4 regions of the Micromonospora sp. AMSO1212t genome follow, and region 2 is predicted to be linked to each of the others. Evidence: riboswitches for the same ligand, from Rfam matches in the RefSeq annotation. Region 2 holds a riboswitch; each other region holds the start of a gene.
The links. A riboswitch is a leader RNA that binds a small molecule or an ion and turns the genes downstream of it on or off. The one in region 2 is predicted to bind cyclic di-AMP.
Positions count from the first base shown of each region.

Region 1: another riboswitch for cyclic di-AMP. It lies ahead of F8279_RS02355 (C39 family peptidase); the one in region 2 lies ahead of F8279_RS19470 (hypothetical protein).
Region 3: another riboswitch for cyclic di-AMP. It lies ahead of F8279_RS22665 (NlpC/P60 family protein); the one in region 2 lies ahead of F8279_RS19470 (hypothetical protein).
Region 4: another riboswitch for cyclic di-AMP. It lies ahead of F8279_RS06190 (hypothetical protein); the one in region 2 lies ahead of F8279_RS19470 (hypothetical protein).

Region 1 is NZ_WBKS01000004.1:104,320-111,879, forward strand. It holds gene F8279_RS02330 (ABC transporter permease) at 1-436, shown strand, start outside; gene F8279_RS02335 (ABC transporter ATP-binding protein) at 429-1,229, shown strand; gene F8279_RS02340 (bifunctional cytidylyltransferase/SDR family oxidoreductase) at 1,335-2,837, shown strand; gene F8279_RS02345 (CDP-glycerol glycerophosphotransferase family protein) at 2,857-4,533, shown strand; gene F8279_RS02350 (alpha/beta fold hydrolase) at 4,540-5,286, opposite strand; gene F8279_RS02355 (C39 family peptidase) at 5,448-6,299, opposite strand; cyclic di-AMP (ydaO/yuaA leader) riboswitch at 6,493-6,635, opposite strand; gene F8279_RS02360 (hypothetical protein) at 6,945-7,560, opposite strand, start outside.
Region 2 is NZ_WBKS01000079.1:8,322-15,881, reverse strand. It holds gene F8279_RS19480 (STAS domain-containing protein) at 228-587, shown strand; gene F8279_RS19475 (SRPBCC family protein) at 689-1,141, shown strand; gene F8279_RS19470 (hypothetical protein) at 1,165-2,247, opposite strand; cyclic di-AMP (ydaO/yuaA leader) riboswitch at 2,252-2,382, opposite strand; gene F8279_RS19465 (cation diffusion facilitator family transporter) at 2,526-3,440, opposite strand; gene F8279_RS19460 (AAA family ATPase) at 3,532-5,649, opposite strand; gene F8279_RS19455 (alpha/beta fold hydrolase) at 5,774-6,688, opposite strand; gene F8279_RS19450 (carbonic anhydrase) at 6,837-7,466, shown strand; gene F8279_RS19445 (hypothetical protein) at 7,503-7,560, opposite strand, start outside.
Region 3 is NZ_WBKS01000107.1:6,935-14,494, forward strand. It holds gene F8279_RS22655 (C40 family peptidase) at 1-534, shown strand, start outside; gene F8279_RS22660 (N-acetylmuramoyl-L-alanine amidase) at 606-2,639, opposite strand; cyclic di-AMP (ydaO/yuaA leader) riboswitch at 2,877-3,011, shown strand; gene F8279_RS22665 (NlpC/P60 family protein) at 3,025-4,059, shown strand; gene dcd (dCTP deaminase) at 4,109-4,687, opposite strand; gene F8279_RS22675 (pyridoxamine 5'-phosphate oxidase family protein) at 4,766-5,311, shown strand; gene F8279_RS22680 (zinc metalloprotease) at 5,381-6,373, opposite strand; tRNA gene F8279_RS22685 (tRNA-Gly) at 6,643-6,716, shown strand; gene F8279_RS22690 (hypothetical protein) at 6,834-7,226, shown strand; gene F8279_RS22695 (hypothetical protein) at 7,462-7,560, opposite strand, start outside.
Region 4 is NZ_WBKS01000013.1:45,738-53,297, forward strand. It holds gene F8279_RS06150 (RNA polymerase sigma factor) at 1-281, shown strand, start outside; gene F8279_RS06155 (CsbD family protein) at 348-521, opposite strand; gene F8279_RS06160 (cation-translocating P-type ATPase) at 589-2,844, opposite strand; gene F8279_RS06165 (hypothetical protein) at 2,862-3,833, opposite strand; gene F8279_RS06170 (heavy-metal-associated domain-containing protein) at 3,870-4,076, opposite strand; gene F8279_RS06175 (metal-sensitive transcriptional regulator) at 4,157-4,456, shown strand; gene F8279_RS06180 (SHOCT domain-containing protein) at 4,582-4,791, shown strand; gene F8279_RS06185 (YibE/F family protein) at 4,955-6,229, shown strand; cyclic di-AMP (ydaO/yuaA leader) riboswitch at 6,384-6,515, shown strand; gene F8279_RS06190 (hypothetical protein) at 6,519-7,547, shown strand.

The DNA of each region.
Region 1 (7,560 bases), on a different contig from region 2:
CGTGCTCGCCGCGATCGTGCTGCTGACCGGCGAGCCGATCACCTTCCGCTGGGTGCTGATCGTCCCCATGCTGCTTCTCCAGACGATCTTCAACGTCGGGCTGAGCATGGTGATGGCCCGCCTCGGCTCCAAGGCCACCGACCTCAAGCAGGTCATGCCGTTCGTGATGCGCACCTGGCTGTACGCCTCGGGCGTGCTCTACCCGGTGGCGCTCATCCGCGAGCACCTGCCGAACTGGGCGGCGAACATCCTGGAGTGGAACCCCCCGCTGGTCTTCATCGAGCTGGCCCGCTACGCGCTGCTCGACTCGCACCAGCCCAACCTGATCAGCTCCCCGCTGAAGCTGTGGGCGATGGGCCTGTTCTGGGCGGTCGTGATGGGCATCGGCGGGTTCGTCTACTTCTGGCGCGGAGAGAAGGAGTACGGCCGTGGCTGAGCAGACCCTGCCGCTGAACGCCGGCCCGGTGACCGACTCGGGTCGCGTCCCCACAGTGGTGGTGGACGACGTGCACGTGATCTACCGGATCCACAAGGGCGCGAGCGGCGGCACCACCCCGGTCTCCGCGCTCAAGCGGATCGTCTCCCGCACCAAGGCGCCGAACATCCGCGAGGTGCACGCGGTCAAGGGCGTGAGCTTCACCGCGTACGAGGGTGAGGCGATCGGCCTGATCGGCAGCAACGGCTCCGGCAAGTCCACACTGCTGCGCGCCATCGCCGGGCTGCTCCCGCCGGCCCGCGGCGCCGTCTACACCCAGGGCCAGCCGTCGCTGCTCGGCGTGAACGCCGCGCTGCTCAACGACCTGTCCGGCGAGCGCAACGTGGTGCTCGGCTGCCTGGCCATGGGCATGCACCCGGACGAGGTCAAGAAGATCGCCCCGGAGATCATCGAGTTCTCCGGGATCAACGAGCGCGGTGACTTCGCCTCGCTGCCGATGCGCACCTACTCCTCCGGCATGGGCGCGCGGCTGCGCTTCGCGATCTCCTCGGCGAAGAAGCACGACGTGCTGCTCATCGACGAGGCGCTGGCCACCGGCGACCGCAAGTTCCGGGTCCGCAGCGAGCAGCGGGTCCGGGAACTGCGCGACAGTGCCGGCACGGTCTTCCTGGTCAGCCACTCGATCGGCTCGATCCGGGACACCTGCGAGCGGACCATCTGGCTGGAGAGCGGCGTCCTGAAGATGGACGGCCCCACCAAGGAGGTCTGCGACGCGTACGAGAACCAGAAGTAGCGCTTCTGGAGCGCACCGCACCGGGTTCCGCCCGGAGCGGTGCGCTCCCGCGTACGCGTTAAGGTTTTCGGATCCATCCCCTTTCACCCAGAGTGAGGTACGGCAATGACGCAGGACCACACCACCGCACCGGACGCCGCGCCGGCGAGCCCGGCACCCTGGCGCCCCGCGCGTACGGTGGCCGTGATCCTCGCCGGGGGGACCGGCACGCGCCTCGGGCTGGGCATCCCGAAGCAGCTCCTCAAGATCGCCGGTAAGCCGATCATCGAGCACACCCTCGCCGTCTTCGAGGCCGCGCCGGAGATCGACGAGATCATCGTGCTGATGGCCACCGGTCACGTCGACGACGCGCGGCGCATCGTCGCCGGCGCCGGCTTCCGCAAGGTCACCAAGGTGATCGAGGGTGGCGAGACCCGCAACGACACCACCCGGATCGCGCTCGACGCGGTCGGCGAGGGCGACGTCAACATCCTCTTCCACGACGCGGTCCGCCCGCTGGTCAGCGCCCGGATCGTGCGCGAGTGCGTGAACGCGCTCTGGACGTACTCGGCCGTGGACGTGGCCATCCCGTCCGCCGACACGATCGTCCAGGTGGACGCGGACGACTGCATCACCGACATCCCGGTCCGCTCCCGGCTGCGCCGCGGCCAGACCCCGCAGGCGTTCCGCTCCGGCACCATCCGCGAGGCGTACCGCCGCGCCGAGGGCGATCCCGACTTCGCCGCCACCGACGACTGCGGCGTGGTGCTGCGCTACCTGCCCGGCACGCCGATCAAGGTGATCGACGGCTCGGACGAGAACATCAAGGTCACTCACCCGGTCGACGTGCACCTGGCCGACAAGCTTTTCCAGCTCGCCGCCGCCCAGGCGCCCCGCCTGACCGACCACCGCAGCTACGCCGAGGAGCTGACCGGCCGGACCATCGTGGTCTTCGGCGGCAGCTACGGCATCGGCCACGACCTGGCCGAGCTGGCCCGCGGCTACGGCGCCCAGGTCTTCCCGTTCAGCCGCTCCACCACCGGCACGCACGTCGAGCGCGCCGAGGACGTGACCGCCGCGCTGAAGACCGCGTTCGAGGCGACCGGCCGAATCGACCACGTGGTGGTCACCGCCGGCATCCTGGAGAAGGGCGCGCTCGCCGAGATGGACTCGGAGACGATGGACCGTCTCCTGCACGTCAACTTCGTCGGCCCGGTCACCATCGCGCGCCAGTCCCTGCCGTACCTGCAGCAGACCAAGGGCCAGCTGCTGCTCTACACGTCCAGCTCGTACACCCGGGGCCGGGCCCGCTACGCGCTCTACTCGGCCACCAAGGCCGCGCTGGTCAACCTGACCCAGGCGCTCGCCGACGAGTGGGCCGAGTTCGGCGTACGGGTCAACTGCGTCAACCCGGAACGCACCGCCACCCCCATGCGGACGCGGGCGTTCGGCGAGGAGCCGGAGCACACGCTGCTCTCCTCCGAGGCGGTCGCGCAGGCGTCCCTAGACGTGCTGATCTCCGAACTGACCGGTCAGGTGGTCGACGTGCGCCGGTCCCCCGGCGAGCAGGTGGCCGCCGTACCGGCCCAGCCGGGCCCGCACCGGTCCGAGCTGTCCGCCGACGCCTGAACCCGACGGGACGTACCAGATGCGTGGTGACCTGGTCCGCAAGCTGCTCGCCCGGGTGCTGACCACCGGGCTGGCGGTGCTGGCCTTCCTCGTCGTGGCGCTCACCGGGGCGACCGGCTGGGGCCTGGCCCTGGCCGTCGCGGCGCTCGCCGCGACCGCCTGGGAGCGCCGGGTCCGGCCGTCCGCCGACGGTCTCGCCGAGACGGTGCTCGTCGCCGCCGGCATCCTCGTCGGCTACGCGCGGCGGCTCGACGACGGCTTCGACCCGGCGCTGGCCGCCACCGCGCTGGTCCTGCTCGGGCTGGTGCTGCTGGTCGGGCCGCTGCGGCAGGCCGGCGCGCTGGAGATCCGGGCGGCGAACCTTCCGGTCCGCACGTGGACACCGGTCGTCGCCGCCCGGCTCGGCGACGCGCTGCTGGTGCTGCTCGCCGTGGTGGCGCTCGCCGCCGCCCTGGCGCTGCCCGCCTGGACGGCGCTCGTCGCCGCGCTGCTCGTCGGCGCCGGCTGCGGGGCGGTCGCGCTGGACCTCGCCCGGCGCCGGTTCCGCCCGCCCGCCGGAGGTGGCCCGGTCGGCCGCGCGCTGCGCCGTCACCAGCCCGAGTTCGTGCTGCACTTCTCCGCCCCGCCCGGCTCCGAGTACCAGGTCACCATGTGGCTGCCGTACCTGGAGCGGATCGGCCGCCCGTTCGTGGTGGTGCTGCGCGAACCGGAGCTCCTGCCCGCGGTGGCCGCCGCCACCCGCGCCCCGGTCGTCCTCTGCCCCACGCTGAAGGCGCTCGACGAGGCGCTGGTGCCGAGCCTGCGGGTGGCGTTCTACGTCAACCACGGCGCGAAGAACGCCCACGTGATCCGGTTCAACCAGCTCACCCACGTGCAGCTGCACCACGGCGACAGCGACAAGGCCCCGAGCGCCAACCCGGTCTCGGCCATCTTCGACAAGATCTTCGTGGCCGGGCAGGCCGCGATCGACAGGTACGCCCGCGCCGGCGTGGAGATCCCCGCCGACAAGTTCGTCGTGGTCGGCCGCCCCCAGGTCGAGGCCATCGAGGTACGCCGGGAGCCGGTCACCGCACCGGCGCACCCCACGGTCCTCTACACCCCGACCTGGACCGGGCACCACGCCGACGCCAACTACTGCTCGCTGCCGGTGGCCGAGACGCTGATCCGCCGGCTGATCGACCGGGGCGCCGCGGTGGTCCTGCGCGCCCACCCGTACACCGGCAAGAACCCGGCCTCGGCCCGCCAGCTCGCCCGGCTCACCGAACTGCTCGCCGCCGACCGGGCGAAGACCGGCCGGCCGCACCTGTGGGGCGCCGCCGCGAGCCGCGAGCTGACGCTCACCGAGTGCGTCAACCGCGCCGACGCGCTGGTCTCCGACGTCTCCGGGGTCATCTCCGACTGGCTCTACTCCGGCAAGCCGTACGCGGTCACCGACACCGGCGCCGACGGCGAGCACTTCGTGGAGCGGTTCCCGCTCGCCGCGTCCGGCTACGTGCTGCGGCGCGACATGTCCAACGTGGACGTAGTGCTCACCGACCTGCTCGACGCCGACCCGAAGGCGGCACAGCGCTGGGCGGCGCGTACCCGTTACCTGGGCGACTTCCCGGCCGACGCCTACGCCGAGGCGTTCCTCACCGCCGCCCGCCGCGAACTGGAACCCGACTGGGCGGTCCCGGCGCCGCGCGCCGAGGTGTAGGCCCGCTCAGAGGTACGGGTCGAGCAGGGCGAGCACCGCCTCCGGATCCTCGACGTGCGCGTTGTGGCCCAGCCCCGGCAGCGTGGCCACCGGCACGCCCAGTTCCTTGAGCTGCGCGTCGGTCACCATCGGGTCCGTCTCGCCCCGGGCCAGCAGCACGGGCACATCGGTGGCGGCCAGCAGGGACGGCAGCCGGGGTTCCCCGACGGCGAACGCGGCCGGGTCCATCGCGAGCCGCCAGCGACCGTCCACCCGGCGCAACCCCGCCTCCACCACCGGGTGGTCCGGTGCGAACAGCCCGGCGAGCCCGGACACGCGCAGGTAGCGGCGGGCCGCCTCGTCGCGGGTGGCGAACCAGGTGACCGGCCGGGCGGCCAGCTCCTCCGACTTGGCCAGTTCGGCCGGGGACCAGACCGCCTTGATGCCGAGCCCGACCACCCCGTCAACCGGAAGCCCTCGCCGCCGGGCGGCCAGCGCCAGCGCCACCACCCCGCCGAGCGAGTGCCCGAGCAGCACCAGCCGGTCGTCGGGGCCGAGCCGGACCGGGCCGAGTCCGTCCACCACGCGCTGCGCCACGGCCTCGAACGAGTAGCCGTCGAGCGGCGGCGACCAGCCGTGTCCCGCCAGGTCGGGGGCGAGCCAGCGGCCGGGCCAGCGGCGTTCCAGCAGCGGCGCCCAGGGCAGCCACACCTCGCCGGTGGCACCCATGCCGTGCAGGAGAATCAGATGCCGCTTCCCCGTCGCGTCGCCCATTGGCGCAGTCTGCCACCGCCCGCACACGACACGCGAGACCGAACCCACCGAGCCGGCGCCCCACCAGCCCGTCGATCTTGCAGTTACGGCCCGCGGGATGCCCGGATTGCCCGTTGCAACGGGGCCACAACTACAAGATCAGCGGGGCGGGCGGGCGGGACTCAGGCGGAGTAGCCGCGCGTGGAGACCCAGTGTGCCAGGTCGATCGTGGTGACCCAGTACGAGGGCAGCGACGGGTCGGCCGAGTCGGCGATGCGTACGGCCCGGCCGTCGTTCTTGTAGCCGACCACCGCGACGTAGTGGCCGCCCGGGAACGAGTGCCAGCCGCCGTTGGTGTCGGTGGCGGTACCGGCGACGTTCGCGACGACCCCACGGCCGTTGTTGATCGCCTCGACCACGTCGGCCTGGAGCCGGTCCATCTGGGCCGGGGTGGCAGTGCCGGGAATCATGCGGGTCCGGTACGGGTTGCCCTTGACCTGCTGGTTGAGCACCCGGGTGGTGTCCTCGGCCGAGTTGGTGCCCATCTCGGTGGTGCCGAGAGGGCCGGCGAGCGCGTCCTGGCTGCGCTCGATGCCGGCGGCGCTGAGCGCGTTGCGCACGGCAGCCGGACCGCAGTAGAAGTAGTTGATCTGCGCCTGGTAGTCGTAGTCGAGCGACTTGCTCGACGGCGGCTTCGGCTTGGCCTTCGCCGTGGTGTCCGGGTCGGCCGCCTTCTTCGACGGGGAGGCGCTCGGCGACGCGCTGGGCGCGGCGGAGGCGCTGGGCGACGCCTGCGGCACGGCGATACGGGCCTCGCCGCGGCTGGCGGGCTGCTCGCCGAGGCGGGCGGCGCCGAGATCGGCGACCGCCGCGGTGTTCTCCTGGACCGGGGCGTCGTCACCGGCGGCGGCGACGGTGCCGGCACCGGCGGCCAGCACGAGCGCGGCGGCCGATCCGGCGATGATCTGGTACGGGCGTTCGGTGACGATCCGTCGCAGCTGACGCTTCAGGTGGTGCTTCACGAAATCCTCCACGGGGCGTGAGCGGCACACGCCGGCCCGGCACGCGGAGGAGCTCACACGTGCTGGCGGGGCCGGATGGCCGGGGGATCGGGAACGCCCGTGATGCCGGGCGCCCAGGGGGCGGTTGCCGGTCGCGCGTCAGGCGAGCGCGGGCACCGCGGTGCCGTGGAGGCGGGGGGACGATCGAGGGGTGGGCAAGAGGGGTAACTCCTTCCGTGGCCGCCGACCGGGTTAGCTGACGGATTCGGGCGGGAAGTACGCCCTACCGCGGGCCGTAGGCTCGCGGATTCACCCCGATGTTGCTCATGGGTCCCCGGTTCGTGGAACTCGATTAGGCGGGTCGGTGCGGCGTCGCCGTCGGCGATCGATTACCGCATCGGACGCGCCGACACTACCGGTGGGTATGTCCCATGCCAAGCGCTCCCACCTGCGTAAACGTGATCCGCGGTAACAGATTTCGGAACACCCGGTTACTGACTTCACTCAATGGGACAAGCAGTTTCGACGGCGCCCGACGGCGGAAACAGGACAGACGGCGAGCAGCCGACCGGCAATTGCGCGACTCGATGACCCGTTCTGTGCCCCGCGCCCGATTCGGTGACCCGGGTGACCGGGCTCACCATATTCCGGGTAACGATTCGGTCGAGACGAGGCGTGTCAGCCGACCCGGGCCGGGCGCCACCGCGCGTTCCGGACCGCAGCGGGCACCGGCAGGGCGCTCGTCGTCGCACTCCGGTACGGCAGAGCGGGCCGCAGGGCCATGGTTGCCGCGTACGCCTCGGCGGCGAGCGTCCGGGCGGCCTCGGCGGCCAGTTCCGCGTCCCGCCAGGCCGTCCGTTCCCGCGCGGCGGCGCGCTCCCATCCGGCCCGGCGCCCGTCCCTGACCGTGCGGGCCAGCACGATCTCCTGCTCGGCCGGGTGCCGGCGCGGATCCCACCCGTTGCGGTGCGCCAGCACGTCGGCGAGCTGACGGGCGGTCAGGTCGCCCCGCCAGTGCGCCGACATGGCGGCGTGGTGCAGCCAGCGCTCCCGGGCCGCGTACTCGCCCGGGGTGCGCGGGGTGCGCGGGGCGCCCAGCGCGGCGGCGCCGGCCAGGCGGCGGGCGGCGCTGTCCGCCTCGTCGTACGCGGTCCAGGCCCGGTCCGCCTCGTCCTGCGCGGCAATCCACTGCTCCCGGCGGCGACGGGCCGTCTGGGCGGCCCCGGCGGCGGCCACCGCCACCTCCTCGGCGTAGCGGACCAGATCGTCGCGGCGGACGGCGTCGGCGTCGGCC
Region 2 (7,560 bases):
CCCGCTACCCTGGTCGGCGGATCGGCGGGACCGCCCGGTCGCACGGTTGGCCGCGACCCGCCATACAGGGGAAACTGGAACCCGGAGTTCCGGATTGGTACGCCCAGGTGTGCCCAGTTCGCGAATTGCTCATCCCGGGGGGTGGCGACCGGGCCGTTGGAGGAATACTCTCGGTCGCGGCCCGCGTACTGATGAGGCGCCCGTCATGGGCGAGTGGAGGTGCTCGCGTGAGCCTGTCGATCGTGAAGTCGGTGCGGCCGGGTGGTGTCGTCCAGATCTCGCCCCGTGGGGAGATCGACGTCGACACCGCGTACGAGGTGCGGGAAGCGGTCGCCGAAGTGCTCGCGAAGGGCCGACCCTCGCGGATCGAGCTGAACATGCGGCTCGTCACGTTCATCGACTCGGTCGGTATCAGCGCCATGGTCGCGGGCTTCCAGACCTGCGAGGTCAGCGGCGTCAAGCTCGTGGTCACCGAGCCGAGCCGGTTCGTGCACCGGCAGCTCTGGGTGACCGGCCTGCTCGGCCTGTTCGGCGCGCCCGAGCCGTGGTTCGCCGACGACACCCCCGAGGTGCTGCCCGGCGCCTGAGCGCCGTTCACACCCCCGGCGGCCAGGGGACCTTCTACCCGTTGCCAGTCCGGCGTCGGTACGGGACGATCGTCGCGACGCACGACGGCTAGGGGGCCCGCTTGCAGAGCAGCGACAGCTTCAGCTACACCGTGCAGGCCCGCTGCAGCCGGGCCGAAGCGGTGGCCCTGCTGGGTGACCTGAGTCGCCAGGGTGAGCTGCATCCGCTGATCGTCCGGGTCCGGAAGCTGCCGGCCCGGCCGGGCGCGCTGGCCAGCTACGCGATCACCGACCGGCTGCAACTCGGCCCGCTGCACTTCCCGGTCACGTACCAGGCGGACGTGCTGATCGCCGGCGAGGACGAGGTGGTCACCGTGGCGCGGCAGCAGCCCGCGACGACGGTACGCAACCACACCCGGCTGCGCGACGAGCCCGACGGCACGGTACGCATCGACGTGGAGATCACCCTCAGCGCGCCGGCGCCGCTGTTCGGGTACGCGTTCCGCCAGGCCCGGGCAGCTCACCTGGGCCTGGCGGCGCGTCTGGGAGCGACCCTGGAGGGCCGGCCGGCCTGATCCGGCCGGCCCTCAGGGCGCGCTCAGTACACCGACAGGTGCACGTGGTTGGTGTGGTCGCTGGACGGGTCGCCGTTGCCGCCGCTGTACGCCTTCCACCCGCTGCTGGGCAGCCAGATCTGCTTGAACCAGATCACGTAGAGCACGGCGAGCGGGTCGGCGTTGCGCACGAAGTACGCGGCCAGGTTGTTGCCGTACGTCCGGTCGCCGCCGGTGGCCACGCCGCCGAAGCCGCTCTTCTGCGCGGCGAAGTCGCAGGCTCGCCCCTTCGGGTGCTCACCCGAGCCGCTGGGCCGGTGGCACGAGACGTACCGGGTGAAGCCCGCCGCCTTGGCCTGTTGCAGCGCGTGCAGCGTGCGCGGCGTGATGCAGCCGTTCGCCGGGGTCGGGTCGTTGACGCTGCACGACTCCGACGGCCAGGAGCCGTCCGAGTTGCGCGGCGCGGGCTTCGCGTTCTTGCTGGAGGTGCCCTGGACGCTGCCGCCGCTGCTGCTGCTGCTGCTGCTGCGCGAGGCACGGTCGTTGGCGACCTCCAGGGCGCGCTCGGCCTGCTCCTTGCGCTTGCCCATCACCGCCACCTGCTTGCGCTGCTCGCGGATCTCGCCGTCGAGCTGGGCGCGGGTGCGGGTGGCCTCGTCCCGGGTGGTGATCAGGTCGCGCAGCGTACGGTCCTCGTGCGCGGCGACCTGCTCCAGCGCGGCGGCCCGGTCCATGAAGCCCTCCGGGCTGCTGCTGCCGAGCAGCGCCCCGGCGGTGCCCAGGCGGCCGTTGCGGTACGCCACAGCGGCGATCTCGCCGACCTTGGCGTCCCGGACGGCCAGCTCGGCGCCGACCGTCTTGAGTTGTTCGTTGAGTTGCTTCTGGCGGCTCACCGACCGGTTCAGCGCGGCCTTCGCCTCCAGCCAGCCCTTGCTGGCCGCGTCGAGCTGTGCGCGCAGTTCGGGGGTGCCGCCCTCGTCGTCGCCGGGCGCGGCGGCGAGCAGGCCGGTCGCCGGCGCCGCCGAGGCGGGGGAGACCGGAACGGTCGCGACGCCGAGGGTCAGCGTCGCGACGAGCAGGGCCGCCAACCGGGCGGCCGTCCGTCGTACAGGTGCCACTGGGGGCATTCACACGTCCTTCCGTCAACGCCGACCGGGTTAGCTGACGGGTTCGGGACGGAAGATCCCTACCGCTGACGCGGATGCACCCCACGTACGTGGTTCCCCGGCTCGTCCCTGCGGACGATTAGGCGACGGCCGCCCCACCGGGGCCGGTGGCGCCCGCGGGTGCGGCCGCGACCGAGACTACCGGCGCTGCCCGGGCACGGCTCCGTGGAGTAGTGCCACTAGGCGGGGCAAAACCGGCATAAGACTACAATAGCCACAGTGATTTAAGTGTGTCCTAATCACCACTCGGTCTGTCCGCACACTCCGGCCGACGCTCCGGGTTCGACCTGCAACGTGGCGTGATCGATGGAGAAGTCCTCGTGCAGGGCCGCCCGCGCGGCGGCCAGGACCCCGGCCGGGTCCACGCCCGGGTCGGTGGTCAGGTGCGCCGAGGCCACCTCCATGCCGGAGGTGAGCGTCCAGACGTGCAGGTCGTGCACCTCGGCCACGCCGGGCACGGCGGCCAGCCGGTCGTGCACGGCGGTCACCTGGAGGTGTTCCGGCGCGGCCTGCACCAGGATGCGCAGCGCGGCCCGGCCGAGCCGCCAGGTGCGCGGCAGGATGAACAGGCCGATGCCGACGGCGACGAGCGGGTCCGCCCACCACCAGTCGGTCACCGTGATGACCAGCGCGGCGGCGATCACGCCGAGCGAGCCGAGCAGGTCGCCGAGCACCTCCAGGTACGCCCCGCGCAGGTTGATGCTCTCCTTCGACCCGGCGCGCAGCAGCGCGAACGCCACGATGTTGGCGAGCAGGCCGAGCACCGCCACCACGAGCATCGGGCCGGCCAGCACCTCCGGCGGCTCGCCGAAGCGGCGTACCGCCTCGACCAGGACGTAGATCGCGACGGCGCCGAGCAGCACGGCGTTGGCGAGGGCGGCGAGCACCTCCAGCCGGTAGAGCCCGAACGTGCGCTGCGGGTCGGTGCCGGCGCGCCGGGTGGCGGTGATCGCCGCGAGGGCCATGCCGATGCCGAGGACGTCGGTGAACATGTGCCCGGCGTCGGAGAGCAGCGCCAGCGAGCCGGTCGTGAAGGCGGCCACCGCCTCGACCACCATCAGGGCGGCGAGCAGCGCGAACGCGGCCCAGAGGCGGCCGCGGTGGCGGTGTGCCGCGTTGGCCACCGCGCCGCTGTGGTCATGACCTGCGCCCACGCCAACACCCTCCCTGCCGCGTACCGGCCCGGCCCAATGTATGTTCACATCGCTATGTATGCAAGTGAACGGCGGGTGGCGGCGGGGCCACTCACCCCACCGGGTCGAGCGTGGTGAGACGCTGGGTCGCCCGGGACAGCGCCACGTAGAGCGTGCGCACGCCCGAGCCGGGGTCGGCCCGGATCTCGCCCGGCGCCACCAGCACCACGCCGTCGTACTCCATGCCCTTGGCCTCGAGGCTGGTGACGACCTGGAGCCGGCCCGCGCCGAGCGCGCCCAGCCAGCCGGCCACCTCGTCCCGGCGCGGCACCGGCGTGATCACACCGACCGTGCCCTCCACCTGCGCGAGCAGCGCCTCGGCCGCCTCGACGGTGGCCGCCGGCAGGTCGGCGGCGGGCAGCGTGCGCTCGACCGGCGGCACACCGGTGGACCGCACCGCGTCGGGCAGCGGCAGGTCCGGGTAGAGCCGGCGGATCTCCGCCGCCGCCACCGCGAAGATCTCCGCCGAGTTGCGGTAGTTGGTGGTCAGCTCGTAGCGATGCCGCTTGCGGCGGCCCAGCGCCTGGTCACGGGCCCGGTCCAGCTCCTGCGGATCGCCGGTCCAGGCGGTCTGCGCCGGGTCGCCGACCACGGTCCAGGACGCCAGCCGCCCGCGCCGGCCGATCATCCGCCACTGCATCGGCGACACGTCCTGCGACTCGTCCACCACCACGTGCGCGTAGTCGCGGTAGTCGGTCGGACGCTCCCGTGCCGCCGCGCGGGCGGCGCGCTGCCGGTCGGCGTACGTGCTCAGCTCGCGCACGCCACCCGCGAGCTGGTACGGGTCGCGCTTGGGCCGGGCCCGCTGCACCGGCTTGCCGAGCAGCGCGTCCAGCTCGTCCAGCAGCGCGATGTCGGCCACCGTCAGCCCTTCGCTCGCGAGGCTCCGGTACGCGTCGCTGAGCAGCCGGACCTCCGCCGAGGAGAGGATCCCCCCGGCGTAGCGGCGCAGCCGGTCCGGGCGGGCCAGCCAGTCCAGCACGTGCCGCGGGTGCAGCCGGGGCCACCACGCCTTGAGGAACTCGCGGAACTCCGGCCGCTCGATGATCTCGTCCTCGAACGCGGGCTGCTCCGGCAGCCGGCCCACCCGCAGCGTGCGGGCCTGCGCGTAGAGCGCGGCGAGCACCGCGTCGAACGCCGCCCGGCGTACCTCGTTGCGGCGCGCGCCCCGGGTCAGCGTCCGGTCCCGGATCGCGTCCAGCGCGGGGCGTTCCAGACGCAGCAGCTCGCCCCGGTAGAGCAGGCGCAGCTCGGCCGGGGAGTCCGGCACCGCGTCGCGTACCGCGCGTTCCAGCACCCGGCGCATCCGCAGCGACCCCTTCACCGCCGCCACGTCCGGCGGGTCGGTCCGGGACGCGGACAGGCCCGGGAACAGCGAGCCGAGCGAGCGCAGCGTGGCGGTCTCCTCGCCCAGCGAGGGCAGCACCGAGGCGATGTACTCGACGAACACGCCGGACGGGCCGACCACCAGGATGCCGCCGCCGGCGTACCGGGCCCGGTCGGAGTAGAGCAGGTACGCGGCCCGGTGCAGCGCCACCGCCGTCTTGCCGGTGCCCGGGCCGCCGGAGACGATCGTGACGCCGTTGCCGGGGGAGCGGATCGCCTCGTCCTGCTCGCGCTGGATGGTGGCGACGATGTCCCGCATGCCCCGGCCGGTGGCCCGCGACAGCGTGGCCAGCAGCGCCCCGTCACCGACCACCGCCATGTCCGGCGGCGCGGCCTCCGGGTCCAGCAGGTCGTCCTCGATCCGGGTGACCTTCTCCGAGGCGGACTGGATCGTGCGCCGGCGCACCACGCCGCGCGGCTCGGCGGGCGTGGCCTGGTAGAACGCGGCGGCGGCGGGTGCCCGCCAGTCCACCACCAGCGTCTCCGCGTCCACGCCCCGCACACCGAGGCGGCCGACGTGCAGCACCTGCCCGGTACGCAGGTCCAGCCGGCCGAACACCAGCCCTTCGTGCTCGGCGTCCAGCACGTGCCGGCGCTGGGCGGCGTGGAAGACCATCGCGTCCCGCTCGACAAGCGCGCCGAAGTTGCCGACCCGGGCCAGCCGGTAGCCCTCCCGCTCAGCCTCGGCCGCGGACCGGCGCAGTTCGGCCAGCCGGGCGTACACCCGGTCGAGGTGGCGCTGCTCGGCGGCGATCTCCCGGTCCAGCGTGGTCTGGTCGGTCAACGCGGATGCTCCTGTGTTCGGAGGGCACGACGGGCTGAATGAGGGTACGGGCCGCCGGCAACCGGCACGCCGGGGCATGCCGCGCACGTGGCGTACGTCGGTGCCGCCCGGGGTCGGGGGACGCTCAGAGGCGGGTCGCGGGGCGGCCGGCCAGCACCCGGTCCAGCACGCCGGAGAGGGCGGCGTTCACCTCGTCGGGGCGCTCCATCATGAGCATGTGCCCGGCGCCCGGGCAGACGGTCAGTTCCGTGGTGGGCAGCGCCGCCGCGATCGACTCGGCGCAAGGCGGCGGGGTGAGCCGGTCCCGGTCCCCGACCAGCGCGGCAGCCGGCAGCCCGCCGAGCGCGGAGAGCGTCTCCAGCCGGTGCTGGGCGCCGATCGAGGCGCGGAAACCGCCGATCGAGCGCAGCGTGGCCCGGGCCACCGCCGAGGTGACGAGCCGGATGTCCGCCGGGTCGCAGCGGTCGCCGAACAGCATCCAGCGGATGCTCGGGCGCAGCGCGCGCAGCAGCGCGTGCGGGGGCCGCCAGCCGCCGCACCGGGCCAGCACACCGGCGCCGGTGGTCTCGGCCAGGCGGATCAGCCGGGTGATCCGGGGGGAGAGGCCGTACGCGGTGTGCGTGTGCCCCTCCGCGGTGGTGGAGACGAAGACCAGACCGGCGGTACGCGCGGCGAACCGGTCGGGGTGGCGGTGGGCGTACTCCATCACGGTCATCCCGCCCATCGAGTGCCCGACCAGGACGACCGGACCGGACGGGACGATCTCGTCGATCACCGCCGCGAGGTCGTCGCCGAGCTGGGCGAGGGTGGCGTCGCGCAGCGACATGCAGCTCGACCGGCCGTGGCCGCGCGCGTCGTAGGTGACCACCCGGACCCGGCCGCCGAAGCGCTCCCGCAGCTCCGCGACCTGGCGGTGCCAGCTGCGCCCGTCGAGCGTCCAGCCGTGCAGCAGGACCGCGGTGACCTCGGCGTCGAGCGGCCCGGTGACCGTGACGTGCAGACGTACGTCGTCCGGAAGCCGCAGTTCCAGGTCCGGCATCGTCCACCTCCCGGGCCCGCCGATGTGTGTCCACCGGATGACCCGGCGGTGACACCGGCGTTACCCGCCATGAGACCACGGCAACCGGCCCGGAGAGAAGATTCGCGTCCGGCCCCACGGCGTCGGATCGGTGACCAGGCTGGGAGGTATGCCGTCCACCGCCCGCAGCCCGCGCGCCGCGCTGTCCGAGCTGCTCGCCGGCAACCGCCGCTTCGTCAGCGGGCAGCCGGTGCACGGGCACGACGTCACCGCCGCCGCGGCGGTGGCCTCCGGCGACCAGCAGCCGTACGCGGTGGTGCTGGGCTGTATCGACTCGCGCGTGCCGCTGGAGGCGATCTTCGACCAGACGTTCGGTTCGATCTGCGTGATCCGTACCGGCGGGCATGTGCTCGACCGGGCCGTCCGGGGCTCGATCGAGTACGTGGTGGAGCAGCTCGGCGTACGCCTGGTGATGGTGCTGGGCCACGAGCGCTGCGGCGCGGTCGGCTCGACGGTCGAGGCGCTGCGCACCGGGCGGCGCCCCGGCGGGGACCTGGCGTACGTGGTGGACCGGATCGCCCCGGCGGTCACCGACGTCGGGGTGGACGACCCGGACGCGCACCCGCTGGCGATCCGCCGCCACGTCCGGCGCACCGTGGCCGCGCTGCGCTGCGACGACCGGCTGGCCGGGTCGGTGCAGGCCGGTGAAATCGCGGTGGAGGGCGCGCTCTACGACCTGGCCACGGGCGAGGTCACACTGCTGCCGCAGGAGCAGACGCGAAACCGCCCGCCGGGGTGATCCCGGCGGGCGGTCACGGTGGTGCGGTGAGGGCGCTCAGCCCTCGAAGACGCCGGCCTCGACCAGGCGCTTCTCGGTGGCGTCCCAGCCGTGG
Region 3 (7,560 bases), on a different contig from region 2:
GTGCGCGACGAGTACAACAAGCAGAAGGAGAAGCTCGACGCGCTGATCGCGCTGGAGATCAAGCAGCAGAACGATCTCGCGGCGAAGAAGAAGCAGATCGACTCGGAGATCAAGCGGCTGACCGCCATGCTCCCGGTGACCTCGATCCGCCCGGCGGGCTGCCCCAAGATCGACGGCGTGGTGAGCAGCGCCGCGCGGACCGCGATCAAGACGGCGTGCGCCCAGGTCGGTGACCCGTACGTGTGGGGCGCCACCGGCCCGAACTCGTTCGACTGCTCCGGCCTCACCCAGTACGCGTACAAGGCGGCGGGCATCTCGCTGACCCACTTCACCGGCGCCCAGTGGAACGAGGGCCGCAGGGTCTCCCGTTCCGAGGCGCGCCCCGGTGACCTGGTGTTCTTCGGCTCCGACCTGCACCACGTCGGGCTCTACCTCGGCAACGGGGTGATGGTGCACGCGCCACGTACCGGTAAACCGGTCCAGGTGTCGAGCATCAACACCCAGCCGCTCGCCGGCTTCGTCCGGGTCAGCTGACCCGCACCTCCTGGCAACGGGAAGGCCCCCGGTCCGTCACGGACCGGGGGCCTTCCCGTGTGCGGTGACGGTCAGCGCGGCGCGCCGACCGGGGACGGCAGGATCAGCACGTCGTCCAGGTTCACGAACATGATCCGGTGACCGAACTGGACCTGCACGTAGCGGTTCTCGCCGCGCACCACGGTCCGGTCACCCGGTGCGGAACCGTCGAACGAGACCGCCCGGTAGTACTCGCCCGGCAGCACCCCGCCGACCGCGTACCGCTGGCCGGCGGCGAACGTGTACTGCAGCGGCGAGATGGCCTGGTACGGGATGGTGTCCGGGTAGGCGGCCTGCTCCGGGTAGGCCCGCCCGTACACCGGGATGGTGGCCTTGCCGGGCCGGGGGGTCACCACGAAGCCGGTGGCCCACTTCGCCGTCGGCGCGGAGGCCGGGTTGAGGAACCACGCCTTCTGGCCGAGGTACCAGATCGCGGTCCAGTCACCCTGCCGGCCGGCGAGGGCGTACGTCTGGCCGGCGGAGGCGCGGGCGCCGTGGTCGGAGATGTACATCGTGTCCGGCGTGCCGTCCGGGCGCAGCCCGAGGTCGTTGACGAGCGGGGCGTCCGGGCTCGGCGCGGTCCGCAGGATCACCGACGAGGAGCCGCGCGACGGGCACGGCTGCGCCGGCGGGGTGGGGCTGGGGACGCCGGGCGGTTGCTGGTTGCAGCCGAAGAACGCCGGCCGGTTGGTGGCGAAGTCGGGGTCGATGGTGACCAGGCCGGTACGGGACGTGCCGGTGCTGCGGAACGGCGCCTTCATCAGGTCGAAGTAGTGCGACCAGTCCCAGTACGGTCCCGGGTCCCAGTGCATGCCGCCCACGTTGGCGGCGGTGATGCCGGGCACGTTGTCGTGGCCGATGATGTGCTGGCGGTCCATCGGGATGCCGAGCTTCAGCGCCAGGTGGCGCACCAGCTTGGCGGAGGTGCGGTACATCGCCTCGGTGTACCAGGTGCCCTGACCGGCGAAGCCCTCGTGCTCCAGGCCGATGGACTTCGCGTTGACGTACCAGTTGCCGGCGTGCCAGCCCACGTCCTTGGTCTTGATGTGCTGGGCGATGTAGCCGTCCACCGAGCGCAGCGTGTAGTGCCAGCCCAGGTAGTCGGCCCGCTTCACCAGGTCGACGCTCGGGCCGAAGTAGCCCTCGGTGTCGTGGATGACGATGTACTCGATCTTCTGCTGCTTCGGCCGGTCGCCCAGGTCGTGGTTGCCGTAGTCGCCCGGGTCGTCGCTGAGCTGCTCGTAGGGCGCGGGGATCCACTCGCAGGCCAGCCGCACCGGGCACTCCAGCCCGTCCGGCCGCTCGGCGTTGCGCAGGCCGAGCCGGGCCAGGCGGGACCGGTCCGGCTGCGCGGCGGTGGCGGCGAGCGTGACCCGCTGGCCGTCGTCGGTGGTCCGGCTGGCGCCCTGGCCGAGCTGGTCGTACACCTCGTCGGCGAAAGCCGCTGCCGCGTCCGAGGTGTCCGCGCCGGAGTACTGGGCCACCGCGGCGTACCAGGCCGCCGGGTCGGTGCCGGCACCGACCGGCCCACCCAGAGCCTTCTGGTACGACGCCAGCAGCGCCGCGCCACCGCGGATGTTCGCGGCCGGGTCGGTGCGCAGCGTCCCCGCGTCGAGCCCGGTCAGCGCGGCGGCGGCGTCGAGCGTCTGGAGCGAGGCGGGCGGCAGCGGGGTCTCCCGCTTCGGTGCGGCGGCCGTGGCCGGATCGAGCTTGAGCGGGCGGGCGTCGTCGCCGCGCGGGTCCTCGTCCTCGTCGACGTGGGCGCTGCCCGGCACGGCGAGGATGTGCGCGGCGTCGGTCAGGTGCATCGGGCCGTAGCCGCCGCTGGTGCTGGGCTGCCCGGTGTGCGTGTCCCAGCGGGACTCCAGATAGGAGACACCGAGCAGCACGTTCTGCGGTACGCCGTACTCGGCTGCTGCGGCGGCGTATTGTTGTTGCCGGTCGCTCGCGGGCGCGGACGTGTCCGGCGCGGCGGTCACCGGGCCGGTCGTCGCCAGCGCGGTGGCCGTGGCCACGGCGGCGGCGAGCAGTATCCGTCTGCCAGACGGCGGGGCGGAGAGGTGCATCGAACCTCCTGGACAGGGATGGGGGTCACTGCGTTTCCACCCTCACTCCGCACACCCGTGAGGGTCAATACCTTTCCAGTGGGTAATCAGCCCTGAAAGAAAATTTCACCTCCGCGCGGGTGCGGCACCTCATCGCGTACGGAGTGTCACGGCGCTGGAAGTTGCGGATCGATAACGGTGGTCCCTACTCTGGTGAATCGTCGGCCGCACGTCTCACCGTCCAACCCGGTCGGTGACGGTCCGACACCGCCGAGTCGCCTTCGGGCGAGCCGGGGAACCAGGTACCTGGGGTGAATCCGCAGCGATGCGGTAGGGCGGCTCCCTTCCCGCCCGAATCCGTCAGCTAACCCGGTAGGCGGTACGGAAGAAGGAGTACGGACGCCCGGTGGCACTCCATGCCCAGCGGCCGTCGTCGAACCGGTCGGTCGACCGGTCCACGGCTGTGCCGCGTACCCGCTGGTCCCGCTTCACCACCGCCCTCGCCGCCCTGGTCGGCACCGCCGTCGTCCTGACCGGCGGCACCACGGCGGCACACGCCGAACCCTCGGTCGCCGAGATCGAGGCCCAGATCGACCGCGACTGGAACAAGCTCGAACCGGTCATCGAACAGGTCAACGCCGTACGCGGGCAGCTCGCCGCGCGGCGCAAGCAGGCCGACGCGCTCGGCCGGCAGATCGCACCCCTCCAGGCCCGGGTGGACGCCGCGCTCGGCCAGGTCGGCGGGCTCGCCGCCGACGCCTACAAGGGCGACAACCTCTCCACAGTCAACGCGCTGCTCGGCAGCCGCTCACCCGGCGATCTGGTCAACGGCCTGGAACTGCTCGACCGCTTCGCGCACCGCCAGCACGAGCAGGTGCGCTCCGTCGCCGCGCTGCGCGACGAGCTGGCGGCGAAGAAGAAGCCGCTGGACGAGATGATCGCCGGTCTGGCGCGTACCGAGGCCCAGCTCGCGGCGAAGAAGAAGCAGATCGACGCCGAGATCGCCAAGCTGGAGAAGCTGCGGCTCAAGGTGTACGGCAAGGGTGGCGGCGGCCCGCTGCGCCCGGCGCCGTGCCCGGCCGGCTACCCCGGCGGCCCGGCCGGGGCGGCGGTCAAGTTCGCCTGCGCCCAGATCGGCAAGATCTACGTCTGGGGCGCGGCCGGACCGGACCACTTCGACTGCTCGGGCCTCACCATGGCCGCGTGGGCCAAGGGCGGCGTCTCGCTGCCGCACAGCGCGCGCCAGCAGCACGGCGTGACGAAGCGGGTCAGCCGCGCCGAGCTGCGCGCCGGTGACCTGGTCTTCTACTACAGCGACCTGCACCACGTGGCGATGTACGTGGGCGACGGCTGGGTGGTGCACGCCTCCCAGTCCGGCAAGCCCATCACGATGAAGCGGGTCGACGACGGCGACATCAACAGCTACGGCCGTCCCGGCTGAGGTCGTGGTCCGGGGCTCCGCCGGTGACGGCGGTGCCCCGGGCGCGGCGTCAGCGGGTCGGCCAGGTGCGCCAGCTCTGCCAGGACCGGCTCGGCGTCGGGCCGCGCTGCCCCTGGTAACGGGAGCCGTAGACGGCCGAGCCGTACGGGTGCTCGGCCGGCGAGGAGAGCCGGAAGATGCAGAGCTGGCCGATCTTCATGCCCGGCCAGAGCGTGATCGGCAGGTTCGCCACGTTCGACAGCTCCAGCGTGACGTGGCCGGAGAACCCCGGGTCGATGAAGCCGGCCGTCGAGTGGGTCAGCAGACCCAGCCGCCCCAGGCTCGACTTGCCCTCCAGCCGGCCGGCGAGCTGGTCACCCAGCGAGATCACCTCAAGCGTGGAGGCGAGCACGAACTCGCCCGGGTGCAGCACGAACGGCTGCCCCTCCGGCACCTCCACCATCGAGGTCAGGTCGTCCTGCTGGATCGACGGGTCGATGTGCGTGTAGAGGTGGTTGTTGAAGACCCGGAACAGCCGGTCCAGGCGTACGTCGATGCTCGACGGCTGCACCAGAGTGGGCTCGAAGGGCTCCAGCGCGAGCGTGCCGGCCTTGATTTCGGAGACCAGGTCGCGGTCGGAGAGCAGCATCGGAACACCATAGCGACCGGTACGGGTGACCTGCGTGTCGCACTACATCTTCGTACATGTGTTCGATAGAGTGTCCACATGGCTTCCTGGTCCGACTTCGCCGCCGACGAGCCCCGCCTCGCCGACGAGATCCGCCTCCTGATGCAGCAGTACGGGCCGGGCTTCGGCTACCTCGCCACGGTCCGCGCCGACGGCGGCCCCCGGGTCCATCCGGTCTCCCCGGTGTTCACCGCCGACGGCCTCTGGTGCTTCGTCATCGACTCGCCGAAACGCCGCGACCTCGAACGCGACGGCCGCTACGCGCTGCACTCGTTCCCGCCGGAGGAGAGCGACGACGAGGCGTACGTCGCGGGCCGCGCCCGGCCGGTGACCGACCCGGCCACCGTGGCCCGGCTTGCCCGGATCGGCCGCGCGTCGCCGCAGGGCGACTGGCGGCTGTTCGAGTTCACGGTCGAGGCGGCGATGCTGACCCGGCGCGACCCGGTGGCCCAGCCCGGCGCCGCCCCGCCGCAGGTGCGGGTCTGGCTCGACCCGCGCGGGGCCGAACCGGCCCGGCGGGAGCCGGTGGCCGCAGAGGCACGGCGCGGCCGGCACGGCTTCGACACCCGCCGCCCGGCCGCCTGACCCGGCCGGAGACGAAACGGTGCCGGCCCCGTCCGAGGACAGGGCCGGCACCGGTACGTGGTGCGAGGGTCAGGCCGCGCGGTAGGCGTTCCACGCGGTGAGCATGCGGCTCGCCTGGCCGGCGGTGAACTGGTACATGCAGGAGTCGTACGTGTAGTCCATGAAGTTGGTGATCGGGTCCTTGCCCGCGGTCGAGCAGGTGTCCCGCCCGGTCGGGCACTGGTACGCCGGGGACGCCTCGGCCGGGGTGTCGGAGACGCTGTCGCCCGAGCCGGAGCAGCCGCCCTGGAAGGTGTGGTAGAGGTTCAGCCAGTGGCCGACCTCGTGGGTGCCGGTGTCACCCTGGTTGTAATTGGTCGCGGTGCCGCCGGGCAGCGACTCGTTCAGCACGACCACGCCGTCCATCTTGTCCAGCGTCCGCTTCGGGAACGTGGCCCAGCCCAGCAGGCTGTCGCTCAGCTCGCCGAGGTAGATGTTCAGCGTGTTCTTGCCGCCCTGACGCAGCGAGGTCTTCATCGAGCGCTCGGCGGAGGAGCCCTGCACGATCGGGTACCACGACGGGTTGGTCACCCGGTTGATCTTCGTGAGCTGGAATCCGAACGCGGTGGCGGCGCCGCCGGTCGAGCCCGCGTACGACTGGTTCAGCACGGTGATCTGCTGGTTGATCATCGAGTCGGTGATGTTGCCGCCGGCCCGGGTGCTGTTCTCCTGGATGACGTGCACGACGACCGGGATCGTCACGGTGGCCAGCGGCGCGACGGCGCCGGTCCGGAAGTTGGCCCGCTCGCGCTGCGCCGCGGCGAGGTCGGCCTCACGGTCACGGACCTGCTTGGCGGTCAGGTGGTTCGGGTCGAGCTTGGCGTTGCCACCCTTCGCGACGCGAGCGTTCGCGTGCTCGTCGGCGTGGGCGTCAGCCGGCTCGGCGCAGACGCCGGCCGGGGCGGCCGAGAAGGCCGAAGCAGCGGGGACGACGCCGACGGCGGCGGTGCTGAGCAGCAGCGCGAGGGTCGACGTCGCGACACCGGCGGTACGCCGGGTCAGCAGGTTGGGACGGAGTCCCATGGGCCCACCTCTTTCTGACGGCGTGGCAGGGGGTGTGTCACGCCGGTTCGGAAACGTGGGGCAGACGTTACATCTCATCGACAGATTTGAGAACGCCCATATGTTGCCGACGTGCAACTTCGCGCCGACCGGCCTCGCTTGAGTGCTTGATCCACTCCAGCTCGGGGAGGTGGCGGGGTCAACCGCCCGCCGATGCAGCCACCTCGCCGAAGTGGCGCGGGCACCTGGATGCACGGGGGTGGTGACCTTCGGGTAGAGTGGTGCCGCCTGCGGGTGTAGTTCAATGGCAGAACATCAGCTTCCCAAGCTGACAGTGCGGGTTCGATTCCCGTCACCCGCTCCAGCGTGAAGGCCCTGATCAGGACAACAGTCCCGGTCAGGGCCTTCGATGTTCCACGGGTCACCAGCCTGCACCGGCCGATGGCCGCGGCTTCTTGCCGGGGCGCCTATGGTTCTGCGCGTGAGTGAGAATGCGTTCGTCTTCCCGGCCGTGTCCAGGGCGGACGTGTTGCGGCTCCTGGGTTCCCTCGGTGAGACCCAGCCTGATCAGTGGGTCGCGCCGGGCTCGGTCTTCCTCTGGCTGGTGGAGGAACACCGTGACCTGTACCTCGACTGGGAGCCTGAGATGGTGGCGGAGTTGGAGTGCGCGGTCGGCGAGCGGCCGGCGTGGGCGGTCCAGGTGAACTACCGGTTGTCGCGGCGGCAGGAGGCAGTGGCAGCGATCCGGACGCTGCTCGGACGCGGTGGTGTCGCGGTGGACGACTTCGTCGGTCACGTCTGGACGGTCCAGGAAGTCGAGACCGATTCCGTCGTCCGTGGTGCCAGATTCGGCGAGCCGCCGGTTCGTGCCTGACGCTCGGACGAGGTAGGGCTGCTGACGCCGCTGACTGGGGCGGTGAGCATCGGGAGAAGCGGCTCATGGGCGAGACGCAGGCCGGCGAGGCCGGACGCCCAGCTCAGGACAGGTTTCCTGGCTGGGGCCTCAGTCGTCGCTACCGCTTCTTGCGCTGGCCGTGCCCGGAACATCGGATGACACAATGCGCCGTGCGCGTTCAGGCCGAGTATCCGACGCGTCACCGCGAGGGCTGTCAGGCCCACCGCTCGGGATCGGACAGGCCGAGCCGGCGGACGTCGTCGAGCAGTTCGACCGATGCGTTGTGCTCCCGCAGTGCGCCGGGCGCGTGTCG
Region 4 (7,560 bases), on a different contig from region 2:
TCGCGCCGAACCCGATGGTCACGCTCAACCAGGCAGTCGCGGTGGCCATGGTGGACGGCCCGCGTGCCGGGCTGGCGCTGCTGGCCACACTCGACGCCGACGGCCGGACCGCGGGCCATCACCGGCTCGCCGCCGTCCGTGCGCACCTGCTCGACATGGCCGGCGACCGTGCGGAGGCGCGGGCCGCGTACCTGGCCGCCGCGCGGGCCACCACGAGCCTGCCGGAGCGGCGTTACCTGGAGGTACGCGCCGCCCGCCTGGCCGGTGAGCGGCCGCGCTGATCCGCGCCTGGACAGCACGCCGGGCCGGCCCGAAGGGCCGGCCCGGCGACGTGCACTGCGCGTACGTCAGCTCTTGAAGGCATCCTTGATCTTCTCGCCGGCCTGCTTGAGCTTGGCGCCGGCCTGGTCGTTGCGGCCCTCGGCCTCGAGGCGCTCGTTGTCGGTCGCCCGGCCGATGCCCTCCTTGACCTTGCCAGCGGTGTCCTGCGACGTGTTGTCGATCTTGTCGTCCAGACCCATGATGACCTCCACTGATGCGGTTGCCTGTCGACAACTGGTTACCCCGGAGGCCGTCCGCTCAATCCCCTCACCCGATCGGGCGAAAGCGCCGCAGCCGGAGGCTGTTGCCCACCACGAAGACCGACGAGAACGCCATCGCCGCCCCGGCGAGCATCGGGTTGAGCAGCCCGGCCGCCGCCAGCGGCAGCGCCGCGACGTTGTAGGCGAACGCCCAGAACAGGTTGCCCTTGATGATCGCCAGCGTCCGCCGGGAGAGCCGGATGGCGTCCGCCGCGACCATCAGGTCGCCCCGGACCAGCGTCAGGTCGGCGGCCTCGATGGCCGCGTCTGTGCCGGTGCCCATGGCCAGCCCGAGGTCGGCCCGGGCCAGCGCGGCGGCGTCGTTCACCCCGTCGCCGACCATGGCGACCACCCGGCCCTCGCCCTGGAGCCGCTCGATCACCGCGACCTTCTCGGCGGGCAGCACTTCCGCGATCACCTCGTCGATGCCGACCTCGGCCGCCACCGCCTTCGCCACAGTGGTGTTGTCACCGGTGAGCAGCACCGGCTTCAGGCCCAGCTCACGCAGCCGGGCGACCGCCGCCCGACTGGTCGGTTTCACCGCGTCGGCCACCGCGAGCACGCCCCGGGCCCGCCCGTCCCAGCCGGCCAGGATCGCCGTCCGGCCCGCCGCCTCCGCGCCGGTCGCGGCCCGCGCGACCTCCTCGGGTACGAAGAGACCCCGCTCTCGCAGCAGCCGGGCCCGGCCGACCACCACGGTCCGGCCGTCGACGGTGCCGGTCACGCCCAACCCCTCGGCGTTGGCGAACTCACCGACCGGAGGCAGCGCCCCGGCCTCGGCCGCGGCTTCGGCGACGGCCCGCGCGATCGGGTGCTCGGAGGCGGCTTCCAGCGCGCCGGCCACCCGGAGCAGTTCGGCGGCGTCCTCGCCGTCGGCGGGCAGCACCTCGGCCAGCGCCATCCGGCCGGTGGTGACGGTGCCGGTCTTGTCCAGCACCACGGTGTCGACCCGGCGGGTGGACTCCAGCACCTCCGGTCCCTTGATCAGCACACCGAGCTGCGCACCGCGCCCGGTGCCGACGAGCAGCGCGGTCGGGGTGGCCAGGCCGAGCGCGCACGGGCAGGCGATGATCAGTACGGCCACCGCGGCGGTGAACGCGGCGGTCGGCCCGGAGCCGGTGCCGAGCCACCATCCGAGCGTGGCGGCGGCCAGCGCGATCACGATCGGCACGAAGACACCGGAGATCCGGTCGGCGAGCCGCTGCACCGCCGCCTTGCCGGTCTGCGCCTGCTCCACCAGCCGCGCCATCTGGGCGAGCTGGGTGTCGCCGCCGACCCGGGTGGCACGGACCACCAGCCGGCCGCCGGCGTTCACAGTCGCGCCGACCACGGCGTCGCCCGGACCCACCTCGACCGGCACCGACTCGCCGGTGAGCATGCTGGCGTCGACCGCCGACGTGCCCTCCTCGACCACGCCGTCGGTGGCGACCTTCTCGCCGGGCCGGACCACGAACCGGTCGTCGACCGCGAGCCGGCCGACCGGGATCCGGGTCTCCTGCCCGCCGCGCAGCACCGCCACGTCCTTGGCGCCGAGTTCGAGCAGGGCGCGCAGCGCCGACCCGGCGGTGCGCTTGGAGCGGGCCTCGAAGTACCGCCCGGCCAGGATGAACACGGTCACCCCGGCGGCGGCCTCCAGGTAGATGTTGCCGGCGCCGTCGCCGCGGGTGATGTCGAAGCTGAACGGGTGCTTCATCCCGGGCATGCCGGCGTCGCCGAGGAACAGCGCCCAGAGCGACCAGCCGAACGCGGCCAGCGTGCCGAGCGAGACGAGCGTGTCCATGGTGGCCGCACCGTGCCGCAGGTTGACCAGCGCGGCGCGGTGGAACGGCAGCCCACCCCAGACCACCACCGGGGCGGCAAGGGTGAGGGAGGCCCACTGCCAGTAGTCGAACTGCCAGGCCGGAACCATGGCGAGCACGATCACCGGCAGGGTGAGCACGGCGGAGACCCAGAGCCGGGTACGCGCGGTGCGCAGCGCGTCCACCGGCTGCCCGGCCGGGGCCGTCTCCGCCTGCTCGGGCGGCGGCGGCACCACTGCCGTGTAACCGGTCTTCTCGACGGTGGCGATCAGGTCGGCCGGCGCGATGTCGTCGGCGTACCGGACGGTGGCCTTCTCGGTGGCGTAGTTCACGGTCGCCTCGACGCCGTCCATCCGGTTGAGCTTCTTCTCGATCCGGGCGGCGCAGGACGCGCAGGTCATCCCGCCGATGGCCAGTTCGATCAGGTTCGGCGCGGTGGGCAGCGCCTTTCCCGTGGCAGTCATCGCGGCACCTCCGGCGCTCAACTGTGCCCGTGCCCCGGGGTGCCGTGTCCGGCGTCCGGGGTCGGTGCGGTGGTGGATGCCGGCGCGGTGGGCACCGGCGCGGTCCGGTCGCCGGCCAGGACGGTGAACTCGGCGGTGTGCACCGCGTCGCCGTGCCGGAAGTCCAGGTACAGACGGTACGCCCCGGCCGAGGGCACCTCGGCGGCGAACGTGACCGCCGGACCGGCCGGTGTGCGCCCGTCGCCGGGCATGCCCTCCGGGTGCACGTGCAGGTACGCCAGGTCGCCCTGCCGCAGCGCCACCAGGTGCCCGTACGCGCCGAGGTAGGGCTGAAGGTCGGTGACCGGCTGCCCGTCGCGGCTGACGGAGAGAGTGAGCCGGCTGGTGCGGCCCGGCTCCGGCGTGCCGGTCAGCGTGACCGTGTAGCCGTCGACTGTGGTGCTGGTCACCGGCGTCGGCAGCGGCCGGGCGGCCAGCTCGCCGGGGACCGTGACGTCCAGGCCGAGGGTCAGCGGCTCCGCGCCTTCCGGGGTGAAGTCGGCGAAGGCCCGCCAGACGCCGGGGCCGTGCAGCGGCGAGGCGACCCGCCAGGTGCCGTCGCCGGTCATCTCCGGGTGGACGTGCCGGAACCCGGAGAGGTCCCGGCGGGCGACGATCAGGTGCATGCGCTTGTCGTGGGCCACCTCGAAGCGGGTGACCGGAGCGCCGTCCGGGCCGGTGATCCGGAAGGCGAACTGCCCGGCCGGGGCGGCGGCGGGCTGGAACGTGTAGCCGCGTTCGGAGACGAGCAGCCCGCCGGGCAGGTGCGCGGAGGCGCCGCTCTCGTCACCGTGGCCGGTGTCGCCGGCCCCGTGGTCGCTGTCGCTGTCGTCGTGGCGGGTCTCGGCGGCCGGGGCGACGGGATCGGCCAGGTTGCCGATCCCGTACGCCGCGCCGAACACCGCCACGAGGCCGAGGGCGAAGCCGCTGAGCTTCGTCGCCGTGTTCATGGTGTCTCCTCGGTTTCTGCGGGTCCGTCGGACCCGTCACGTACCGACGAGGTCGTAGCCGGCCTCGTCGACCGCCGCGCGGACCGCGTTCGCGTCCAGCGGGTTCTGACTGGTGACGGTGACCCGGCCGCCGGCCAGGTCGACCTGGACGTCGGTGACGCCCGGTAGCGCGCTCAGCTCGGTGCTCACCGAGTTGACGCAGTGCCCGCAGGTCATGCCGTTCACCTGGTAGGTGGTCTCCATCTCGCCCTCCGATCTGATACCCCCTAGGGGTACGTCTCGAACGTTAGCATACCCCCGAGGGGTACGGTATCCTCGGTTTCATGACCGCGCCGTCCAGCCCGACCCGGGGCTACACCGCCAGCAAGGACCAACTCCTCGCCCGGCTCCGCCGAATCGAGGGCCAGGTCCGTGGCATCGAGAAGATGGTCGAGGACGACCGCTACTGCATCGACGTGCTGACCCAGATCTCGGCCATCCAGGCGGCGCTGGACAAGGTCGGCCTGGGCCTGCTCGACGGCCACGCCCGGCACTGCATGCACGAGGGCGCCGCCGAGGGCCGGGCCGACGAGATGGCGACCGAGATGATGGCCGCCGTCGGCCGCCTGATGAAGCGCGGCTGAGCGGGGACCTCCGACCCTCGGAGCAGGGCACATCGACCCGCGCCGACGCGACCGGGCGGACGTACCGTCGAAGTGGCGGGCAGGCCGGACCGGCGGACCCGCGGTGACGGACGGAGGGCGGCCCGATGATGTGGCAGAGCCCGATGATGGGCTGGATGTGGATCTGGTCCCTGCTGGTGCTCGCGGTGCTGGCGGGGCTCGTCTGGGCGGCCGTGCGGTGGACCGGCCCGCAGTACCTGGGCCCGACGACGGCCCGGCGCATCCTCGACGAGCGGTACGCCCGCGGCGAGATCGACGAGGACGAGTACCGGCGACGCCGGGCGGGCCTGGCCTGATCCGCGCGGGCGCGCGTCACCGGCCACGGTGTCCGGGAGCGCCCGGCCGGGCTGCCTACCATGGCCGGGCGACGCCCCGGACGTGGACGACACGTCCGCGCCGGCCGGGTGACCAGACCGGCCCGGCGGACCAGGCGTCGCCGCGACCGTTGGGAGAGACGCCATGGGTGCCGACCACACCCACCCCGCACCACCCACGCCGCCGGGCGTACGACGGCTGCTCGTCGCCGTGGTGGTGCCGCTGTTCGTGATCACCGTGATCGCGGCGCTGGTGCTCTGGCCCCGGCAGGACCGGGAGCCGGTCGGCGGTGCGGACGTCCCCCGCTACCACGGCACCGTGACCCGGGTGGTCACCGAGCCCTGCCCCCCGACCCCGGAGGCCCCGGACGGTGGAGGTGGGCCCTGCGGCACGGTGACCGTCACCGCCGAGCAGGGCCCGGACGCGGGCCGGCAGGTCGAGACGCCGATCCCGGCCGGGCCGGGCGCGCCCCGGGTCGCGGTCGGCGACGAGGTCGTCCTGGTCGAGCTGACCGACCCCGCCGATCCGGCGGTGAAGTCCTACAACATCGCCGAACACCAGCGCGGTACGCCGCTGATCTGGCTGATGGTGCTCTTCGCCGCCGCGATCGTGGCGTTCGGCCGCTGGCGCGGGCTCGCCGCGCTCGGCGGCCTGGTGGCCAGCTTCGCCATCCTGCTCGGCTTCGTGCTGCCGGGCATCGGCGCCGGCCAGCCCCCGCTGCTGGTGGCGATCGTGGGCGCCGCGTTGATCATGTTCGTGGTGCTCTACCTGACCCACGGGATCACGGCGCAGACGTCGGTGGCGGTGCTCGGCACGCTCGGCAGCCTGGTGGTCACCGGCGTGCTCGGCCTGCTCGCCACGTCCGCCACCCACCTGACCGGATTCGGCAGCGAGGACGCCACCACGCTGTCCATGTTCCAGGGCGACGTGGACCTGCACGGCCTGCTGCTGGCCGGCATCATCATCGGCTCGCTGGGCGTGCTGGACGACGTCACAGTCACCCAGGCGGCCACCGTCACCGAACTGGCGCACGCCAACCCGGGGCTGTCCCGGCGGCAGCTCTACCGGGCGGCCACCCGGGTCGGCCGGGCCCACATCGCGTCCACCGTCAACACCATCGTGCTGGCGTACGCGGGTGCCTCGCTGCCGCTGCTGCTCCTACTGGTCGCGGACTCCCGCCCGGTGAGCGAGATCCTGACGAGCGAGTTCCTCGCCCAGGAGATCGTCCGCAGCGCGGTGGCCACGCTCGGCCTGATCGCCGCCGTACCGCTGACGACCGGACTGGCCGCGATCGTGACGACCGCCGGACGGCGCTCGCGCGGCGCGGAGCCGGCGGCGCCCGCGGCCCGACCGCCGGCCGGACGGGACGACGCGCTGGAGGCGCTCGGCGGCGGGAAGAGTACGGAGGCCGCATGGTGACACTCCGCAGCGTGACCATCGATTTCAAACGCGACGCTGGTCACGGTGCGCCACGGCGAAATCTCGCTATTGGTCGGCTTCCGGACGTAGATCCTCAGGAGTGCTGTCAGGTAACCTCGCTGCCGGTCACCGCCGAAGGCGCGCACCGGCGCCAGCGGTGCCGCCGCCCAATCGCCCGCGGGCGAGCCGGGGAACCAGGTACATGGGGTGAATCCGCAACAGCGGTAGGGGCCACTTCCGTCCCGAACCCGTCAGCTAACCCGGTCGGCGGCCGACGGAAGGGAACACTGTGACGGCACCCCTGCGCCGCTGGCTGACACCCGTGGTGGCCGTGCTGGCCTCGCTGGCCGTGCTGGCCGGGCCGACCCCGGCGACCGCGGCCCCCACCGCGGCGGCCCCCGGCACTCCCTCGGGACACGAGGAGGACGGCGAACCGCCACTCATCACCGAGGCGATCGACGCCGCCAACCGGAACTTCCTCCAGGCCAAGGCGAAGCTCGCCAAGTCGCAGGACCGCCAGCGGCGGCTGGCGGCCGAGGTGAAGACGGCACAGGCCGAACTCGAAGCGCTCAGCCCTCAGGTCAACCAGCTCGCCGCCCAGTCCTACCGGACCGGCCGGATGGGCGCCATGGCGATGCTGCTGGAGAGCAACTCGCCCGACTCGTTCGTCCGCCGGGTCAACGCCCTGGACGAGCTGAACCTCCTCAACGCGCAGCGCCTGGCCGCCATCAACGCGGTCAAGACCCGCGCCGAGCAGGCCAAGATCGCGCTCGACGCCGAGGTGCGCGAGCAGGAGAAGCAGAAGAACGCGATGGAGCGCGAGAAGGTGCAGGCCGAGCGCGCGCTGAAGCTCGTCGGCGGTCTCGGCTTCACCGGCGGCCTGGTCTCCGCCACCTCACCGGTCGCCAAGATCGCCCCCGGCCGCACCGCCGACGGCGGATGGAAGGCCGAGTCGTGCAGCGAGGACGACCCGACCACCTCGGGCTGCGTCACCCCGCGCACGCTGCACGCGTACAAGGAGGTCCGGCGCGCGGGCTTCAAGCGCTTCGTGGGCTGCTACCGGTCCGGCGGGCCGTGGGAGCACCCCAAGGGCAAGGCGTGCGACTGGTCGCTCCAGAACAGCGGCTTCGCGCCCTGGCACAACAACGACACCCGCCGGTACGGCAACGAGGTCGCCGCCTTCCTCATCCGCAACGCCGACCGGCTGGGCATCTACTACGTCATCTGGAACCGGCAGATCTGGTTCCCGGCCACCGGCTGGAGTTCGTACAGCGGACCGTCGAACCACACCGACCACGTCCACATGTCGCTGCTCTGACCGGGACACAGCG